2 regions of the Caproicibacter sp. BJN0012 genome follow, and region 2 is predicted to be linked to the other one. Evidence: riboswitches for the same ligand, from Rfam matches in the RefSeq annotation. Region 2 holds a riboswitch; the other holds the start of a gene.

Region 1 (3,865 bases), 460 kb from region 2:
AAGTGAAACGGCGGACGGCAGCTATGTCATCCTCGGCGACAGCAGGGACGGCTACGAGACCTTTGGAAAGATCATCGACCAGGTCAATGCGCTGAAACCGGCTTTTGTAATCGACAACGGCGATCTTGTTTACAGCGGAAAGCCAAATCAATATAAGATCTTTGATGAGATGACGTCCGGGATTTCTGCAACTCTGTGCACGACGCTGGGAAACCACGATATTCGCGGGAACGGGCGCGAGACCTATCAAAAACTTTACGGGCCGGAGTATTACTCGTTTGATTTCGGAGGCAATCATTTCGCGTTTCTTGACAGCTCACGCGGATATGCCGAAAAGCAGGCAATACCGGACAAGCAATACGCCTGGCTCGAAAGGGACCTGCAAAAAGCGCAGGGAAAACGGATTTATGTAATATCCCATGTGCCTCCGGCAGATCCGAGAAGCGGCGTCAAGCCCAATGAGATCCAGGCCTACACGGATAAGGTCAAAAAGGAGGGCGGCTTTGTCGAGCAGAAGCTGGAAGCTTACAGCGAAGACGAAAGCATAGACCACGGCTTTCAGACCAAGCAGGAAGCCGAACGGTTTGAAAACCTCATGACGAAATATAAGGTCGATATGGTCTATCTCTCCCATATCCACAGTTATTTTGATTACACCAGGAACGGAGTCAGATATCTCATCAGCGGAGGCGCCGGCGCGGAGCTGATGACGCAGAACAGCTATTACCATTATCTGATCGCCAAAGCCGGATCGGCGGATACGCTGACGTTGGTCCAACTGCCCTCTCTGCCGAATCTTATCCTGCAAAGGTATGCGGCGACGGTTTCTCTCTTCGTAAAGGCCATGTATCAGGAAAATCAGGCGGCGGCGGTCTTATTTATTGTGGGATTTGCATTGCTTGTACTCCTTTTGCTTACATTACTGTTCTTAAAATTGGAAAGTCGTCTTGCCGTTCTTTGGATCTTGGTGAAAGATACCGGCAGATACATGGCTAAAAGACAAAAAGAACTGCATGCAGGCAAGGGCTGAAAAAACGGGAACCTGTAATATGGATTGTTATCCGCCTCGCGGGAAACATCCCGCGAGGCGGATTTTTTGTAATACGTAGTTAAGAAAGCTCTGAACTTCGAATAAGGTCAAAATAATCACCGATTCTTACAACCCCTTTCTCCCGGTTCGATCCGAATAAACTGGTCAACGTTGCATTTCAAGCCCGATGTCATCGTTCATATTGATACTCATCAACGTTAGCTGAAGGTGGTTTCCTGTCCACAAGGCAGTGCGGAATGCATTGCTTTTCAATATTTACCACAATTGGTATGGGCCCGTAATCCTTTCATTCCTCAGGCACAGCTTTCTACTCCTTTCCCATTGCTTTGACTCATATTATAAATTGTCCTTTGAGAAAGCGCTTTAGAAGCGGAAAGAAATTATCATTAAGTTCGATGTTTAATCCTCGTTTTTTCACATCTGATTACACCTTGACAAACTATTCTCCATATAGTATCATTGAAGAATCTCTTTGCACTGCATTTTAATCTACAGTACAAACTGAGCAGGCGATGAACCGATAGGTTTGTGGGGCTGGGCCGGTGACGGCAACAGATTGACTCGTATCACATCTGTGGGACAGTTGTATGTTCCATGGATGTGTTTTTTTATACATATCTTGGAATAACTGGATTTATGGAGTGCCATAGAGCTATCTTATGAACGCCGTGAGGCGACACGGAGGTAACTGATATGACAAACCAAGAGCAAGCGCCGGTTTCGTATGGCCTTACCACTGAAAAGGCTCGGGAATTACAGGAAAGATTCGGCAAGAATGAGTTGACGCCGCAAAAAAGACAAAGCTTCTTCAGCAAGATACTTCACACCGCCAGCGAGCCTATGTTCCTTCTCCTGTTGATTGCAGCCGCGATCTACTTTTTCTTGGGAGAACCCCGCGATGGGGCAATTATGCTGATTTTTGTCGTTGGCATCATCGGCATCGATGTGATCCAGGAAAGGAAAACGGATAAAACGCTCGAGGCCCTGAAGGATCTCTCCGCGCCGCGTGTCCGGGTGATACGGGACGGCGAAGAAAAGACGATCAGCAGTGCCGATCTGGTTCCGGGCGACCTCATGCTGATCGCTGAGGGCGTCAAGATCCCGGCCGACGGAGAAGTCGTCCGGGCAAGCGATCTGTGCGTCGATGAATCCTCCCTGACCGGCGAAGCGGAGGGCGTCTGGAAAGTCGTTGCCGATTCTGCGGAGAAGCAGCCGGATACGTGGCGGCGCGACTATTGCTATGCAGGCACACTTGTCCTGCAAGGCAGCGCCCTGGTCCGGGTCGGGAAAATCGGCGCGGCGACCGAATACGGAAAGATCGGAACGAACGTGGCGAACGCGCCCGAGAACCCGACGCCGCTGCAGAAGCAGACCGGCAGATTGGTGCAGCTCTGCGCAGGCATCGCCGCCGTTCTGTTCGTGCTGGTCGGCTGCGCCACGTGGCTGAACATCCCCGACCATTCCTTCAGGGACCGGCTGATCGAGAGCATCCTCTCCGGCGTCACGCTGGCCATGGCAATGATCCCGGAGGAATTCCCGGTCATCCTCACCGTGTTCCTTTCCATGGGCGCCTGGCGGCTTGCCAAAAAGCAGTCGCTGGTACGAAAGCTCCCCGCGGTGGAAACGCTCGGCGCGGTTTCCGTCCTCTGCGTGGATAAGACCGGCACGATTACGATGAACAAAATGGCTGTCCGAGAAACCTGGGCAGTGGACGGCGACGAAAAGCATCTGGGCGAGATCATGGGCATGGCGTGTGAAACCGAGGCCTACGACCCGATGGAACAGGCGATGTTCGCCCACTGCGAGAGCCTCGGAATCACGCGCGGGCAGTTGTTTTCCGGTGAGCTTGTCAGGGAATATCCGTTTACTAACGAAGCCAAGATGATGGGCCATGTCTGGAAACGGGAAGAGCGTATCATCGTCGCTGCGAAAGGTTCGCCGGAGAAGATCCTGCGGCTGTGCGCGCTAACGGATGCTGAAGGGGACGCCGTTCAGGCCAAGTCGGGCGGAATGTCCCGGCAGGGCTTGCGGGTGATTGCAGTAGGTGAGACGGAACTGCCGTTCGGCGACAGCATACCGGAGACATTGCCCGACTGCAGGCTGCGGCTGCGCGGTCTGGTCGGCCTTGCCGATCCCCCGAGGGCGTCGGTGAGGGAAGACATCCGGTGCTGCACACAGGCCGGCGTCCGCGTCGTGATGATTACGGGCGACAACGGCATCACCGCCAGCTCCATCGCTAGACAGGTCGGGATACCCAACTGCGAAAAAATCATCACCGGCGACGAACTGGACCGAATGACCGATGAAGAGCTCCGAGAAAAGGTGAGAAGTGTCAGCATCTTTTCCCGCGTGGTGCCGGAGCATAAGATGCGGATCGTCAAAGCGTTCCGGGAAAACGGCGAGGTCGTCGCTATGACGGGCGACGGAGTCAACGACGCGCCCGCACTCAAGTATGCCGATATTGGTATCTCCATGGGTAAGCGCGGCTCGGAGGTCTCGCGCGAGGCCGCCGACCTGATCCTGCTGGACGATAATTTCTCGACCATCGTGGAAACCATACGCGACGGCAGGCGGATCTACGATAATATCAAGAAAGCCGTGGGCTATGTGTTCGCCATCCACATCCCGATCGCATTTTCCTGCCTGCTGGCGCCGATGCTCGGGGTGAACCCTGCGAGCCTCATGCTGCTGCCCTTGCATGTGGTGTTGCTCGAACTTATCATCGACCCAACCTGCTCGATCGTTCTGGAACGCCAGCCGGCGGAACGCGACATCATGGCGCGCTTGCCGCGCGACCCCAGTGAAAAGATCATC
Region 2 (3,865 bases):
TCTTTCTCGGAGTCAGTCTCTGGAGTTTCTGCATTCCGTCCGTCCTGTTCCTTTCCGTCGGCTTTTGCCTACTGTCCCCGCTGATTTTCAGCAGGAAATCGGGAGGTTCCGAAAATGAATCACTTTGACGCTGCCATCAAAAAATTCAATTTCAAGAAAGCGGTGACCGTTTACCTGGTCCTTGCGGTCCTGGCCGGAATCCTGTCGGCCGGCTTTCTGGTCCATACTTTCCGGGACAGGATCGTCCTTGCCCAAGGGTACCGCAGAGTGAGCGAACAGGCAATCGGCATGAAGAGCGGATACGAGGGATTAAAGCCCGAGCTGAATCAATTGGCGGCTTCCTCGCCGGATCTGGTGGACATTTTGATTTTGGACGGACAAAACCGGATTTTGTTCGCCGCAAAGCATTCGGATTTGTCAAAGGAAGGTTCTCTGAACCTTGTGGAGAAACCGGATGGCCAAAATCGTTATTTCACGGATGCGACGAATCCGAACCTGCATTTCCGCTTGCTGGACGGCGGTAGGCTGAAAGCCTCGAAAGAACTGCTCGGAATCGACGAAGAGGCGGAGCAGGAGATGCAGGATCGCTCCTTTTATAAAAAGCAAGACCGGCAGCAGAAAAACTATCTGCTCTCTTACCTGGCGGACGAGCCGGGCGGCGGAAAAATTTATTTTATCAGCAGCGCTCAGCCGGTCCCGCGCGGCGAATTCTATCTGAAGGCCGCAGCCGCCCTCGCCGTCCTTTCCTTCATGGTTTACTGGGTCCTTCTGGCCCTCTGGGTTTACGCGCAGGCCCTCAAGGCCCGGATGGACGCGGCGGTATGGGGGATCGCCACGCTTTTTACCAATCTGGCCGGATGGCTCGTTTTTCTTTTGTACCGGCAAAGCCGCCAGACCTGTTACCGGTGCGGAGCCGTGCAAAACAAAGACAACGCCTACTGTACCTGCTGCGGGGCGAAACTCGGAAAAATATGTCCTCGGTGCCATATGCCGGGGAGCGAAGACGACCGGTACTGCAAACACTGCGGCAGCGCACTGGATGGAGGAGAGTAGGGACGGGATGAATAAACGCATCATATGGCTTGTGGTGATGCCGGTCATTTTATTTGCGATGCTCGCTGTATGTATCTATGCCGGAATCACTATTCGCTTTGAAGGATGGTTTTATGGGGAAGCAGTGGAAAATATGTCACCCGTTTTGACTGCAATGATGAAGGTGATCACCCATCTCGGCGATCCAATTACTGTAATTGTGTTCTGCCTGTCACTGTTTCTCGCACCAAAAACGAGGAGAACCATCGCACTGCCTACTTCGGCGGTAGTGATAATGTCCGGTGTGTTCAACGTCCTCCTGAAGCAGATTTTCGCGAGGGGACGCCCGAATGTCCTCCGGCTGATCAGCGAAACGGGCTACAGCTTTCCCAGCGGCCATGCGATGATCAACGCGTCGCTCTATGTCATGCTGATCTTGATGATCATCCGGTATCTTGGAAGTTTTTCCCGAAAACTATTTCTTTCTTCCCTGTGCATCGCCTTGGCGGGCCTGATCGGATTCAGCCGAGTCTATCTGGGCGTCCACTATGCGAGCGATGTTCTGGGCGGCTGGCTGTTCGGGGCCGCCATATCCCTGCTGGTTTACTCGCTTTGGAACGGCAGACAAGCAAAGATTAAAAACTCGGATTTTTGAAAGGAAGTTCAAAATGCAGGAATGGGTCATCCATATTATGAACCAGTACGGATACGTGGGGATAGCACTGCTGATCGCAATCGAGAACCTGTTTCCTCCCATTCCGTCCGAGCTGATCCTGACTTTCGGCGGCTTCATGACCACTTACACCAGCATGAACATCTGGATCGTCACCTTGTCCGCCACCATCGGGTCGGTGGCCGGGGCAATCGTCCTTTACGGCGTCGGACGGCTGCTTCCGGCCGAGAAAATGGACAGGTTCATCGGGAAATGGGGACATGTCCTCGGGCTGAAAAAAGGGGATGTGGAACGGGCGGATAACTGGTTTAATCGGCGCGGTGCCTCCACCGTCTTTTTTTGCCGGTTTATTCCATTAGTCCGAAGCCTCATCTCCATCCCTGCGGGGATGGCGCGGATGCGCAGAGGCAGGTTCCTTTTGTACACTATCCTCGGCTCCGCAATTTGGAATGTGGTTCTGGTGCTGCTGGGCGCTTTTGCCGGAGCCGGCTGGGAACGCGTCAGCCAATCCATGAATCTCTATACCTACATTGCTCTCGCCGTGATGGCGGTCGGAGGGGTCGGTTTTGTTGTTTGGATTTCTAAAAAAAGGAAAAATCAAAAATAGGTTTTCTCTCAGGATCCGCCATAAAATTCATGATAGGAATCTTATATTTTTGTTTTTAATCACTTGACGTGAGTAAATGAATATGATAAAATATCTTTCATCTCTCTGCGCTGCATTTAATCTACAGTACAAACTGAGCAGGCGATAAACCCGATATTGGGTTTATGGGGCTGGGCCTCGCGGCAACAGGTTGATCAGAACCTGTGGGACAGTATGTTGTCTCACAGGTATTTTTGTACCCTTTTGAGGCTGCAGCTGTATCTTTGCAATGCCATAGAGCTGTCGCATAAATGCTGAGAAGCATGATGGAGGTAACTTTTATGACAGAACGAAAGAAAACCATAAATCCAACCGGCCTGACAACGGCGGAAGCCGTGCAACGTCAAAAGCGATTCGGCAGGAACGAATTGATTCCGAAAAAGAAAAAGAATGTTCTTCAAGAGATTTTGAAAGCCTTGTCGGAACCTATGTTTTTGCTGCTCATCGTGACGGCGGTCATCTATTTTTTGCTGGGTGAGCCGCGCGACGGAGTTGTTATGCTGATCTTTGTATCGGGTATGATCAGTATCGATGTGATTCAGGGCTGGAAAACCGACAAGACTCTGAACGCCTTAAAGGATCTCGCGGCGCCGCGCATTACGGTGCTGCGGGACGGAGCGGAGCGGCGGATCGACAGCGCCGATCTTGTCCCGGAGGATATCATGCTGATTGCCGAAGGCGACAAGATCCCGGCGGACGGGGAGATCCTTCAGGCGAACGATTTGTGCGTCGACGAGTCGTCCATGACGGGCGAAGCGGAAGGCGTTTGGAAGGTCGCGCTCGGGACCGCCGATGCAGACGGCGGGCACTGGCGGCGCGACCACTGCTACGCGGGGACTCTTGTGACGCAGGGAAGCGCGCTGGTCCGCGTGGATCAAATCGGCAAAGCCACCGAGTTCGGGAAAATCGGTACAAATGTCGTCGGCGCACCGGAAGCCCCGTCGCCGCTTCAGAGGCAGACCCGCGGGCTCGTGAAGCTTTGCGCGGTTATTGCGGCGGTCCTGTTTGTATTGGTAGGCTGCTTCACCTGGCTGAATATCCCGGACCACCAATTTACCGACAGGCTGATCGAAAGCATCCTTTCCGGCGTCACGCTCGCCATGGCCATGATCCCGGAAGAGTTCCCGGTTATTTTGACAGTCTTCCTTTCCATGGGCGCATGGCGGCTTGCAAAAAAGCATTCGCTGATGCGCAGGCTGGCTTCCGTGGAAACGCTCGGCGCCGTGTCGGTTCTTTGCGTTGATAAGACCGGCACCATTACGATGAATCAGATGACCGTATGCGATACGTGGACAGAGGAAAACAAAGAGCGGGACCTCTGCGCGGTCATGGGGATGGCCTGCGAACCGGACGCATATGACCCTATGGAAAAGGCCATGATTTCGTATTGTGAAGGCAGGGGCCTGTCCAGGGATTTCCTGTTCGGCGGCAAGCTGATTCGGGAATATTCCTTCACTCATGAGGCAAAAATGATGGGCCATGTCTGGAGACGCGGCAATGAAATCCTGATCGCC

What was found. A riboswitch is a leader RNA that binds a small molecule or an ion and turns the genes downstream of it on or off. The one in region 2 is predicted to bind nickel and cobalt.
Region 1: linked by a shared signal. The riboswitch ahead of VA597_RS13405 (cation-translocating P-type ATPase) and the one ahead of VA597_RS15760 (cation-translocating P-type ATPase) in region 2 are both predicted to bind nickel and cobalt.

Annotation. Positions count from the first base shown of each region.
Region 1 covers NZ_CP142518.1:2,749,332-2,753,196, reverse strand. Annotated here, with positions in the region: gene VA597_RS13415 (metallophosphoesterase family protein) at 1-1,030, shown strand, start outside; partial or broken gene VA597_RS13410 (cupin domain-containing protein) at 1,168-1,337, opposite strand; NiCo riboswitch at 1,543-1,636, shown strand; gene VA597_RS13405 (cation-translocating P-type ATPase) at 1,745-3,865, shown strand, end outside.
Region 2 covers NZ_CP142518.1:3,209,122-3,212,986, reverse strand. Annotated here, with positions in the region: gene VA597_RS15780 (hypothetical protein) at 1-128, shown strand, start outside; gene VA597_RS15775 (zinc ribbon domain-containing protein) at 115-1,053, shown strand; gene VA597_RS15770 (phosphatase PAP2 family protein) at 1,061-1,687, shown strand; gene VA597_RS15765 (DedA family protein) at 1,701-2,312, shown strand; NiCo riboswitch at 2,436-2,526, shown strand; gene VA597_RS15760 (cation-translocating P-type ATPase) at 2,633-3,865, shown strand, end outside.